One region of the Erwinia sp. V71 genome, then DNA from elsewhere that is predicted to be linked to it. Evidence: predicted binding sites of a transcription regulator. Region 1 holds the regulator's gene; each other region holds the start of a gene.
What was found. The regulator PurR, encoded in region 1, represses purine synthesis genes. The targets are predictions, from matches to a motif close to CANGCAAACGTTTGCNTG.
Positions count from the first base shown of each region.

Region 2: purL (phosphoribosylformylglycinamidine synthase) is a predicted target of PurR. The motif match lies at 2,815-2,832, and genes of this name have one in related genera.
Region 3: gcvT (glycine cleavage system aminomethyltransferase GcvT) is a predicted target of PurR. The motif match lies at 2,745-2,762, and genes of this name have one in related genera.

Region 1 covers NZ_CBFFRK010000033.1:15,040-19,309, reverse strand. The annotation lists gene ACSZO1_RS09690 (C40 family peptidase) at 1-755, shown strand, start outside; gene ACSZO1_RS09685 (YnhF family membrane protein) at 831-920, opposite strand; gene purR (HTH-type transcriptional repressor PurR) at 1,211-2,236, shown strand; gene punR (DNA-binding transcriptional activator PunR) at 2,233-3,177, opposite strand; gene punC (purine nucleoside transporter PunC) at 3,294-4,270, shown strand, end outside.
Region 2 covers NZ_CBFFRK010000121.1:6,027-10,296, forward strand. The annotation lists gene purL (phosphoribosylformylglycinamidine synthase) at 1-2,725, opposite strand, end outside; gene mltF (membrane-bound lytic murein transglycosylase MltF) at 3,006-4,270, shown strand, end outside.
Region 3 covers NZ_CBFFRK010000024.1:23,617-27,886, forward strand. The annotation lists gene gcvP (aminomethyl-transferring glycine dehydrogenase) at 1-1,013, opposite strand, end outside; gene gcvH (glycine cleavage system protein GcvH) at 1,167-1,553, opposite strand; gene gcvT (glycine cleavage system aminomethyltransferase GcvT) at 1,583-2,680, opposite strand; gene ubiI (FAD-dependent 2-octaprenylphenol hydroxylase) at 3,271-4,270, opposite strand, start outside.

The sequences.
Region 1 (4,270 bases):
CGCCACATACCCCTATGAATGCCAGCCAGCAAAAGGCTGAGAAGAAAAGCGCCAGCGCGGATGAGCGCCGCAAGAAACGCCCGGTCAAAACCAGCGAAAAGAAAACCAGCAACAAAACCAGCAAACCCGAAAAGAAAACCCGCCAGACTCCCGCGCAGACCACGCAAACGAAGAAGAAAACCAGCGTTGCCGCCCTCTCCCTCAGCAAAGCCAAAAACAGTGGTGAAGAGAAAAAACTGCTGGTTAAACGTTATGCGCCGCAGCGTAAACGCAAAGGCGCAGAAGAGAATGATGCCGCCAGTGTGGACAATGGCCCGTTAAAAATGAGCAAAGCGCACCGCGAGCGCTACCAGAAAGCCCGTGAAACCGCGATGAACAAACTGATGGGCCAGCTCGGCAAGCCCTATTTATGGGGCGGTAACTCACCGCGTTCCGGCTTCGACTGCAGCGGGCTGGTGTGGTATGCCTACAAAGATCTGGTAAAAATTAAGATCCCCCGCACGGCTAATGAAATGTACCACCTGCGTGATGCCGCGCAGATCAAGCGTGAATCACTGGAGAAAGGCGATCTGGTGTTCTTCCGCATCAACAATCGTGGTGCAGCGGATCATGTTGGCGTGTACCTCGGTAACGGCAAATTTATCCAGTCACCGCGCACCGGCAAAGATATTCAGATCAGCGCCCTGAGCGAAGAGTACTGGCAGCGCCACTATGTCGGCGCGCGCCGTGTGATGACGCCGAAAACCATCCGCTAACCTTGTTGCGCAAACAAAAAAACGCCTGATGCATGCATCGGGCGTTTTATTTTTAACGACTAAATTGCTGTAAAATCAGTTCAATACCGCTACAAAACTGAACGCAATAATCATCAGCAGCACGCCAACAGTGGTCATCAGCGATAACTTCAGATCAGTATCCATCTACGACTCCTTAAAAGACCCTACAAATAATACCTGTAACTATTTTCCCACAGTAGCGGGTAAAAATCTCGTGTTCTGCTCACAGCCTTGATAGAATTCCTTTTTTTCGTTGCGCAACAACTGCAACAGCGTGTGCCTGTGCCTTGCCGTGTTTCCTGACGTCAGTCTCCTTCCCGACGTCATTCAGCTGCAACATACTGACTGCTCGCCACCCTAATACGAGCATAAAACGCAAACGTTTAACTTGATTTCAATCAAAGGGTTAACATAAACCCGGGAGTACCAGTTTCATGGCAACAATTAAAGATGTGGCGAAACGCGCCGGTGTCTCCACCACCACGGTTTCTCATGTCATCAATAAAACCCGCTTTGTCGCGGAAGAGACGCGCGAAGCGGTGTGGGCCGCCATTAAAGAGCTGCACTATTCGCCAAGCGCGGTGGCGCGCAGTCTGAAGGTCAACCACACCAAATCGATTGGTTTGCTGGCGACCTCCAGTGAAGCGCCCTATTTTGCGGAAATTATTGAAGCCGTGGAAAACCGCTGCTTCGCCAAAGGCTATACGCTGATCCTCGGCAACGCGCATAACGATCTGCAGAAGCAGCGTGCCTATCTGTCGATGATGGCGCAAAAACGCGTCGATGGTCTGCTGGTGATGTGCTCGGAATACCCGGACGATCTGCTGCAGATGCTGGAAGAGAACCGTAACATTCCGATGGTGGTGATGGACTGGGGCGAGTCGCGCGGCGATTTTACCGATACGGTACTGGATAATGCCTTCGAAGGCGGTTATATGGCAGGCCGTTATCTGATTGATCGTGGCCATCGCGATATCGGCGCCATTCCCGGCCAGCAGGAGCGCAATACCGGGGGTGGCCGCCACGCCGGTTTCCTGAAAGCACTGAGTGAAGCCAATATTCCGCTGCGCGAAGAGTGGATTGTGCAGGGCGACTTTGAACCGGAATCCGGCTATCGCGCGATGCAGCAAATTCTGGCGCAGAAACAGCGCCCTACCGCGGTATTCTGCGGTGGCGATATTATGGCCATGGGCGCGATTTGTGCGGCTGATGAGCTAGGACTGCGCGTGCCGCAGGATATTTCGGTGATCGGTTATGATAATGTGCGCAACGCGCGCTACTTCACTCCGGCGCTGACCACCATCCACCAGCCGAAAGAGCGCCTGGGACAAACTGCGTTTGATATGTTGCTGGATCGTATCACCAGCAAACGCGAAGAATCGCAGACCATCGAGGTACATCCGTCGCTGATTGAGCGCCGTTCAGTTGCCGATGGTCCGTTCGTCGATTATCGCCGTTAATCTCCTGTACCGGCCACTATGCTGGCCGGTGACAGCTCTTCACGCAGCCACTCTTCATTCATCGTTTCCGCACTGCCAAGATACTCCAGCAGCCAGCTCAGCGCCGGTGAGGCACTTTGTTCCGCCCAGGTGACACAGCAGTGGCTGTCGGGGAATGCCGTCGTCAGCGTCAGCTCCGCCAGTTTGCCCTGTGCAATGAGCGGCGCAGCGAGATGCCCGGGCACCATACCGACACAAAGTCCTGCCTGCAGGCACTCCATCGCGCTGCGCCAGTGCGGTGCCACCAGCCGCCGCTGGTTATCCAGCGTCCAAGTATTGCGCCGTGGCAGATTACGTGAGGTATCTTCCAGCGCCAGTGCCGGCCACTGGCGAATGGTGTCATCATCAATCACACCGGACAGCTGTGCCAGCGGGTGCTGCGCCTGAACCACACAACGCCAGTTCAGCGCCCCCATATCGCGAAAACCAAAGCGTCCCCCGACCGGGCTCGCCTGGGTAGCGCCAATCGCCATATCCACACGACCATCATCCAGTGCATCCCAGACACCATTAAATACCTCGCAGGAGATATGCAGTTCCATATCGGGGAAATGGCGATAGAAATCCAGCACCAGCTGATTGGTACGCTGCGGTTTGACGATGGCGTCAACTGCAATACTTAACTGACCACGCCAGCCATTTGCCACCTGCTGACACTGGCGACGGGTGGCGAGCATTTTTTTGATAACAATGCGCCCCTGTTCAATAAACACCTTACCCGCTTCCGTCAGGACCACATCACGGTGACGACGTTCAAATAAGGGCACTGCCAGCCACTGCTCCAGCTGACGCACGGTATAACTGACCGCAGACGGCACACGATGCAATTCGCTGGCCGCCGCACTAAAACTGCCGGTACGCGCGACAGCATCAACCACTTCAAGAGAATGTTCTGACCACATGTTCTGCTCACAAATTTTTTGCACGCAACGGGCAAATATTAGCGTTTCACAACGCGGGATGCACCCGCTTACACTCTGCGCGTGATATTTACCTGCAAAAGAAGAGTTGTTCCCCGATGAAATCAAAAGGATTTATGATCTACCTGGCCTTGCTCAGCATGCTGGGTTTTCTCGCCACTGATATGTACCTGCCCGCCTTTGGCGCGATGCAACAGGATCTCGCGACGCAACCCGGCGCGATCAGCGCCAGTCTGAGTCTGTTTCTGGCCGGTTTTGCCTGTGCACAACTGATTTGGGGGCCGCTGTCAGATCGTATTGGCCGTAAGCCGGTGCTGATCATCGGCCTGGCGCTGTTCGCTCTCGGCTGTGCCGGGATGATGGCGGTTCATGACGCCACGCTGCTGCTGGTACTGCGTTTTGTGCAGGCCGTTGGCGTTTGTGCGGCGGCCGTCAGCTGGCAGGCGCTGGTGGTGGATCGCTACAGTGGTGCGCAGGCAAACCGCGTGTTCGCCACGATTATGCCACTGGTGGCGCTCTCGCCAGCGCTGGCGCCGTTGCTGGGCGCATGGTTACTGGAGCATTTTCACTGGCGGTCGATCTTTATTGCGCTGTTGTTGATCGCACTGGCACTGCTGATCCCGACGCTGCGTTTGCCTGCTGCTGGCCATAAAACCGCAACGGCGGAATCAGTGAGTTTTCTGCAGTTACTGAAATCACGCAGTTACAGCGGCAATGTACTGATCTATGCCGCCTGCTCCGCCAGCTTTTTCGCCTGGCTGACCGGTTCGCCGTTTATTCTCGCCGACCTGGGGCTGTCGCCCGCAGATATTGGTCTCAGCTATCTGCCACAGACCATCGCCTTTTTAATCGGCGGTTTTGGCTGCCGTACTCTGCTGCAGCGTGTTGACGGTAAACAGCTGTTACCGTGGCTGCTGCTGGGTTATGCCATCAGCGTTGCCGCGCTGTTTGCCGTGGCGCTCTCAACGCAGGCGACACTGACGGCATTGCTGATCCCATTCTGTGGCATGGCGATGGCCAATGGTGCAATCTACCCGATTGTCGTGGCTAATGCGCTGCTACCCTTCCCTCATGC
Region 2 (4,270 bases), on a different contig from region 1:
CCACGTCCACACCACAGTGACCGGTAAAGGCCATTTCCGCCAGCGTCACCAGCAGACCACCGTCGGAACGGTCGTGGTACGCCAGCAGTTTGTCATCCGCAACCAGCGTCTGAATGGCGTTAAAGAAGCCCGCCAGCTGCTGTGCATCGCGTACGTCAGCCGGCTTGTCGCCCAGCTGGCGATAAACCTGCGACAGCGCCGTCGCGCCCAGCGCATTGTGGCCGTTACCGAGGTCAATCAGCAGCAGCGCATTGTCCTGCTGCGCCTGCAATTGTGGCGTCACGGTGCGGCGCACATCTTCCACACGGGCAAACGCCGTAATCACCAGTGACAGCGGCGACGTCATTTCGCGTTGTTCACTGCCCTGCTGCCAGCGGGTTTTCATCGACATGGAGTCTTTACCCACCGGAATGGTGATACCCAGCGCCGGACACAGCTCTTCGCCCACTGCTTTCACCGCCGCGTACAGACCGGCGTCTTCACCAGGGTGACCTGCCGCCGCCATCCAGTTAGCGGAGAGTTTAATGCGTTTCAGTGAACCAATTTGTGTTGCTGCGATGTTGGTCAGCGCTTCGCCGACCGCCAGACGACCGGAAGCGGCGAAATCCAGCAGCGCCACTGGTGCACGTTCGCCCAGCGCCATCGCTTCACCGTGGTAGCTGTCGAGGCTGGCGGTGGTCACCGCACAGTTAGCGACCGGGATCTGCCATGGTCCCACCATCTGATCGCGCGCCACCATACCGGTCACGCTGCGGTCACCAATGGTAACGAGGAAGGTTTTTTCCGCCACAGTCGGCAGATGCAGTACACGCTGTACCGCATCAGCAACGGTAATCTCATCGCGCACCAGCGCTTCGCCCTGCGCCTGCAGGCTGGCGACATCGCGCGTCATTTTCGGCGTTTTGCCCAGCAGCACGTCGAGTGGCATATCAATAGGTTTATTGTCGAAATGACTGTCAGACAGCGTCAGATGCTGCTCTTCGGTCGCTTCGCCAATCACCGCATACGGTGCACGCTCACGCTGGCACAGGGTGTCGAACAGCGCCAGTTTCTCTGGTGCTACTGCCAGAACATAGCGTTCCTGCGATTCGTTACACCACACTTCCAGCGGACTCATGCCTGGCTCATCGCTGAGGATATCGCGCAGGTTAAAACGACCGCCACGGCCGCCATCGCTGACCAGCTCCGGCATGGCGTTAGACAGGCCACCAGCGCCAACGTCATGGATAAACAGAATCGGGTTGTCTTCACCCAGTTGCCAGCAGCGGTCAATCACTTCCTGGCAACGGCGTTCCATTTCCGGGTTATCGCGCTGTACTGAAGCGAAATCAAGATCGGCATCAGACTGGCCGGACGCCATTGAAGAAGCCGCACCACCGCCCAGACCGATATTCATCGCCGGGCCACCCAGCACAATCAGTTTGGCGCCAACGGTGATTTCGCCTTTCTGCACATGGTCTGCGCGAATGTTACCGATACCGCCCGCCAGCATAATCGGCTTGTGGTAGCCGCGCAGTTCAACGCCATTGTGGCTGTTCACGCGCTCTTCATAAGTACGGAAGTAGCCATTCAGCGCCGGACGGCCGAATTCGTTGTTGAACGCCGCGCCGCCCAGCGGGCCTTCGGTCATGATATCCAGCGCAGTAACGATACGCTCTGGTTTACCGAAATCCTCTTCCCACGGCTGTTCAAAGCCAGGAATACGCAGGTTAGAAACCGAGAAGCCCACCAGACCCGCTTTCGGCTTCGCGCCACGTCCGGTCGCACCTTCGTCACGGATTTCACCGCCAGAACCGGTCGCCGCACCCGGCCATGGTGAAATCGCCGTTGGGTGGTTATGGGTTTCCACCTTCATCAGAATATGCGCGTCTTCCTGGTGGTAGTCGTACACACCTTTTTCCGCATCGGCAAAGAAACGGCCAATAGTCGAACCTTCCATGACCGCGGCGTTATCTTTGTAAGCAGAGAGCACATGGTCCGGCGTCTGTTCGAAGGTGTTTTTGATCATTTTGAACAGCGACTTCGGCTGTTGCTGACCATCAATAATCCAGTCGGCGTTGAAAATCTTATGGCGACAGTGCTCAGAGTTTGCCTGGGCAAACATATACAGCTCGATGTCGTTCGGGTTGCGCCCCAGTTTTTCAAACGCCGCCAGCAGGTAATCAATTTCATCTTCCGCCAGCGCCAGGCCCAGTTTCTGGTTAGCCTGCTCCAGCGCGCTGCGTCCTGCACCCAGCACATCAACGCTGCTCAGCGGCTGCGGCTGGTGATGAGCAAACAGCTGCTGCACCTGCTCCAGTTCACTGAACACCGTCTCCATCATACGGTCATGCAGCAGGGCTGCCAGCTGCGTCCACTGTGCATCGCTCAGCTGCGGCGCCTGCACGTAAAACGCCAGACCGCGCTCCAGGCGCAGTACCTGTGGTAAATCGCAGTTATGCGCGATATCGGTCGCTTTAGAAGACCACGGAGAAATGGTGCCCGGACGGGGCGTAACCAGCAGCAGACGACCTTGCGGTGCATGCTCAGCGAGAGAGGGGCCGTATTTCAGCAGGCGCTGAAGGCGGGCTTTTTCGTCAGCGTTTAGCGGCGCGCTGACATCAGCAAAATGGACGTACTCGGCGTAAATATCACTCACTGGCAGGTGAGCGTCCTGAAAGCGGGTCAGCAGTTTGTTAACACGAAATGCCGACAGAGCGGGCGAACCACGCAGAATTTCCATCATTAAAGATCTCTCGTCTTCGAAGCGCCGGAGGACGCTTCTTTGGGCGCAACAGGGGAAAACGGGCGCTATTATAGAGAATCCTGCCTGCCAACGAAACCGTTTGCGCATAATTTCTGGAAGAGTTATTGCACACCGGAATTGGCTGAAAGTTGCACAAAAACTGCTGAATAAGTTGCGGCGCGACGCTTTGTTGAGCAAAATGCCCCTCGCTCTGGGATATCTACCAAAACTAATACTGCCGAAAGAGACAGAAGCCTGCGGGCAACCGAGAGATAACTATTTGAAACGCCTAAAAATTAATTATCTGCTGATCGGGCTGATCACAGTGCTGCTCGCGCTGGCACTGTGGCCCTCGATCCCCTGGTACGGGGGATCGGAAGATCGCATCGCACAGATAAAATCGCGGGGCGTGTTACGTATCAGCACCATAAACTCCCCGCTCACGTACTACACCATCAATGACGCACCAGCCGGTATGGACTACGAGCTGGCGAAGCGCTTCGCCGATTATCTGGGTGTCAAACTGGAAGTGACCGTGCGCCCAAACCTCAGCGACCTGTTTGATGATCTCGATGACGACAAGGCGGATATCCTTGCCGCCGGGCTGATTTATAACAGTGAACGACTGGCACGCTTCCGCACCGGCCCGACGTACTACTCTGTGTCACAGCAGCTGGTTTACCGCATCGGCAAAGCCCGGCCGAAGAGCCTCGGTAATTTGCAGGGCCGCCTGACAGTGGCCTCCGGTTCGGCTTATTTGTCGACGCTGCGTAATGCGAAGCAGAATCAGTATCCGGATCTCGACTGGGCGATCTCGACCGACCAGGCGCCAAAAGCGCTGCTGGAAGCGGTGGCGGATGGCAAACTGGAGTACACCGTTGGTGACTCAGTGACCATTGGCCTGCTGCAGCGCATCTATCCGCAGCTGGCGGTCGCCTTCGATATTACCGAGGAAGAACCGGTTACCTGGTATATTCCGCGTGAGGAAGATGACAGCCTCAACGCTGCGATGCTCGATTTCTTTAGTCAGATGAGTGAAGAAGGCAGCATGGCGCGACTGGAGGAGAAGTATCTCGGCCATGTCGGCACCTTTGACTACGTGGATACCCGCACCTTCCTGCGCGCCATCGACGAAACCCTGCCGGACATTCAGCCACTGTTTGAGCACTATGCCAGCGCTATCGACTGGCGTCTGCTGGCGGCAATCTCATATCAGGAGTCGCACTGGAATCCACAGGCCACCTCACCGACGGGCGTTCGCGGTCTGATGATGCTGACGCGCAACACTGCCGACAGTCTGGATGTTGATGACCGGCTTGACCCGGAACAGAGCATTCGCGGTGGCAGCGAATATTTACAGCGCATGATGGAAAAAGTGCCTGCCACGGTGCTGGAAGATGAGCGTATCTGGTTTGCGCTGGCGGCATACAATATGGGGTACGCCCATATGCTGGATGCGCGCAAGCTGACAGAGAAGCAGAAAGGCAATCCGGACAGCTGGGCCGATGTGAAAATTCGCCTGCCGATGCTGAGCCAGAAACGCTA
Region 3 (4,270 bases), on a different contig from region 1:
TGCGAGGTACAGATATTGGAGTTGGCCTTTTCACGGCGGATATGCTGTTCACGGGTCTGCATCGCCATACGCAACGCCGTGTTGCCCGCGGCATCACGCGACACACCAATAATACGGCCCGGCATCGAGCGTTTGTGTTCGTCACGGGCGGCAAAGAAGGCCGCATGCGGACCACCGTAGCCCATCGGCACGCCGAAACGTTGCGCAGAGCCGAAGACGATATCCGCGCCCTGCTTGCCAGGTGCTTCCAGCAGAACCAGCGACATAAAGTCCGCCGCCACACTGACCACCACTTTACGCTGGTTTAATTCGGCAATCAGCGCCCGGTAATCATGCACTTCGCCAGTCGTTCCCACCTGCTGCAGCAACACGCCAAACACTTCCTGATGATCCAGCGCTTTTTCGGCACTATCCACCAGCACTTCAAAACCAAAGGTTTCTGCGCGGGTGCGCACCACGTCGAGTGTCTGCGGATGAATATCATCAGCAACAAAGAATTTATTGGCGTTTTTCAGCTTGCTGACGCGCTTTGCCATCGCCATCGCTTCCGCCGCCGCAGTGGCTTCGTCCAGCAACGATGCGGAGGCGATATCCAGACCGGTCAGATCCAGCGTCAGGGTCTGGAAATTCAGCAGCGCTTCGAGACGGCCCTGTGATACTTCCGGCTGATACGGCGTATACGCGGTGTACCAGCCCGGGTTTTCCAGCATATTGCGCAGGATAACCGGCGGGGTTAACACCGGGGTGTAACCCATGCCGATGTAGGATTTATACAGCTGGTTCTGGCTGGCAATGGCTTTCAGCTCCGCCAGCGCCTGATGCTCAGTCAGCGCGTCGCCAATCGCAGGCGGGCTGGGTAACTGAATGTCGGCAGGCACAATCGAGGTAATCAGTTCGTGCAGAGAGCTGGCACCAATGGCGTTCAGCATCGTTTGCTGCTGCTCCTGCGAAGGACCGATATGGCGCTCGATAAACGCACCGGTGTGTTCAAGCTGGCTGAGAGTCTGAGTCATTAGCGGTAAATCCTGCATCGGGCATTGAAATGGGATATTCCCTCCCCGCGGTGCGAAGGAGGGGCTGGGAGGGAGAACGAGTGACAGAAGATCGAAGTCATTGGCTCCCCCATCCCGACCTTCCTCCGCTAACGGAGGAAGGGGTATTCACGGTTACTCTTCGATTGACGCTTTATACGCATCGGCATCCAGCATCGAATCCAGTTCAGATTCGTCGCTGGCTTTGATTTTAAACAGCCAGCCGTCACCATAAGGTTCGCTGTTGACCAGCTCCGGTGAACCTTCCAGCTCTTCGTTAACCGCAATGATTTCACCGCTCAGTGGCGCATAAATATCAGATGCGGCCTTCACAGATTCAGCCACCGCACAATCATCGCCAGCGGCGAAGGTCGCACCAACTTCAGGCAGGTCAACAAACACCATGTCGCCCAGCAGCTCCTGTGCGTGCTCGGTGATCCCCACGGTGTAGCTGCCGTCGGCTTCTTTGCGCACCCACTCATGGCTGTCGCGGTATTTCAGTTCATTTGGCACATTGCTCATCGGCCACAGTCTCCAGAAAAATAAAGGGATTACAGCGCGACCGGCTTACCGGCACGCACAAAAACAGGTTTCGTTACCCGCACCGGCATTTCGCGGTTGCGGATTTGCACAATCGCATGGTCGCCGATGCCGTCCGGCACACGTGCCAGCGCAATGCTGTAGCCCAGCGTCGGAGAGAACGATCCGCTGGTGATCACGCCTTCATGGATATTGCCGGCGTCGTCGCTAAACCGGACCGGCAGCTCGTTGCGCAGTACGCCTTTTTCGGTCATCACCAGCCCGACCAGTTTTTCGCCGCCTTTCGCACGCTGAATTTCCAGCGCTTCACGGCCAATAAAGTCTCGATCTGCCGGTTCCCAGCTCACCGTCCAGCCCATATTGGCGGCCAGCGGAGAAATGGTTTCATCCATCTCCTGGCCATAGAGATTCATCCCTGCTTCCAGTCGCAGGGTGTCACGCGCGCCAAGGCCAGCCGGTTTCACACCCGCTGCCAGCAGCTGTTGCCAGAAATCCACCGCCTGCGTCGCTGGCAGGGCAATTTCGTAACCCGCTTCACCGGTATAACCGGTGGTGGCGATAAACAGTTCGCCCGCCTGCACGCCGAAGAACGGCTTCATGCCCGCAACCGCCTGGCGCTGCGCGTCATCCAGCAGACTCTGCGCTTTCTGCTGCGCATTCGGCCCCTGAACAGCGATTAACGCCAGATCGTCACGCTCCTGCAGTTCCACGCCATAAGGCGCAGCATGTTCGCTGATCCACGCCAGATCTTTTTCTCGGGTTGCAGAGTTGACCACCAGACGGAAGTACTCTTCGCTCATAAAGTAAACAATCAGATCGTCGATTACGCCACCTGATGCATTCAGCATGCCGGTGTACAGCGCTTTACCTGGCTGGGTGAGTTTGGCGACATCATTCGCCAGCAGATAGCGTAAAAATTCGCGGGTGCGTGCGCCGCGGAGATCGACAATGGTCATATGGGAAACATCAAACATACCAGCGTCAGTGCGCACCGCGTGATGTTCATCCAGCTGTGAACCGTAGTGCAGCGGCATCATCCAGCCATGAAAATCCACCATGCGGGCGCCGCAGGTTTGATGTTGTTCGAACAAAGGAGTCTGCTGAGTCATATCTGTCCTGTGCCTGAGCGAGAAGTTCGTCGATTCACGCGCGCATACGTACGGCAAATGGCGCAACGCAAACGTTACCTTTACCTGAAAGTTACCACTGAATGTGCGGATTAACCATAAGCTATACGAGGGCGAAATGCGGTTGCACAATGACGAGGCACGATCACTATTCAGAATTTTTCACTACAAAACCGCGCACCAGCACACATAACTGACAGATAAATGATAACCTGTCAGATTAATTATCAGCTAATGGTGAAGGCGAGATAAAAAATGACTTTGTAAAAACCGCATTCGCATGAAAAAAAATAATGCCAATTGACAGGTAAAATTAGAATATTTCAAATACGCACCAAAATGGGGCGCGGAGTGAAAATGGGGAATTTGGGAGGAATGCGTCGGCAGAAAAACCGTCTTACCGCCATCACCGACCAGATCCCCTCCCCCATAAAATGGGGAGGGCCAGGGAGAGGGGGCCAGCGATTCGGGAGTGGAGTCGTTTGCTCCCCCATCCCAACCTTCCCCCGCAAGCGGGGGAAGGGGCAAAACGGTGTCCCTGCCTCATCGCAGCAGGATTAAGAATCAGGCGTTTATTTCAGCCATTCAGGAAGGTCGTGCAGCCCCATCGCCTGTTTCAGCAGGCGCGGTTTGACGCCAGGCAACGCATCCGCCAGTTTCAGTCCGACATCACGCAGCAGTTTTTTCGCCGGATTGTCACCGGCAAACAGTTCACGGAACCCCTGCATACTCGCCAGCATCAGCGCAGCGCTGTGCTTTCTGCTGCGCTCGTAACGGCGCAGATAGAGATGCTGACCGATATCTTTCCCCTGCTGATGCAGACGCTTAATCTCGCCAATCAGCTCTGCGGCATCCATAAAACCGAGGTTAACGCCCTGCCCGGCCAGCGGGTGAATGGTATGCGCGGCATCGCCCACCAGTGCCAGACGGTGCGCAGCAAAACTGCGCGCATAGCGTCCCATCAGCGGGAAGCTCTGGCGTTCGCTTTCCACGCTGCACAATCCCATGCGCATATCAAACGCCACTGACAGCTGCTGGTTAAACAACGCTTCAGGCATCGACTGCAAACGGCTTGCCTCCTGCGGTGGCAACGACCAGACAATTGAGCATAAATGCGGGTCGCTGAGCGGCAGAAACGCCAGAATACCATCGCCATGAAACACCTGACGCGCCACGGCATCATGCGGCTGTTCGGTACGGATATTGGCCACCAGCGCGTGATGCTCGTAGTCCCAGAACGCCAGCGGGATATCGGCTTTATTACGCAGCCATGAATTCGCGCCATCCGCCGCTACCAGCAGACGTGCACTCATCATCGAGCCATCTTCCAGTGTGACAAACGCTTCGTTGTCGCCAAACGCCACCTGTTGCAGCTGAGCCGGGGCAATCAGTGTGATATCGCTGTGCTGGCTGGCCTTCTGCCACAGCGCCTGGTGGATCACCTGGTTTTCAATAATATGGCCGAGATGTGATAACCCCTGCTGTTCATCATCAAAGGCAATATTGCCGAAGCTGTCACGATCCCATACCTGCATCCCGTGATAAGGGCTGGCGCGCAGTGCGAGAATCGCT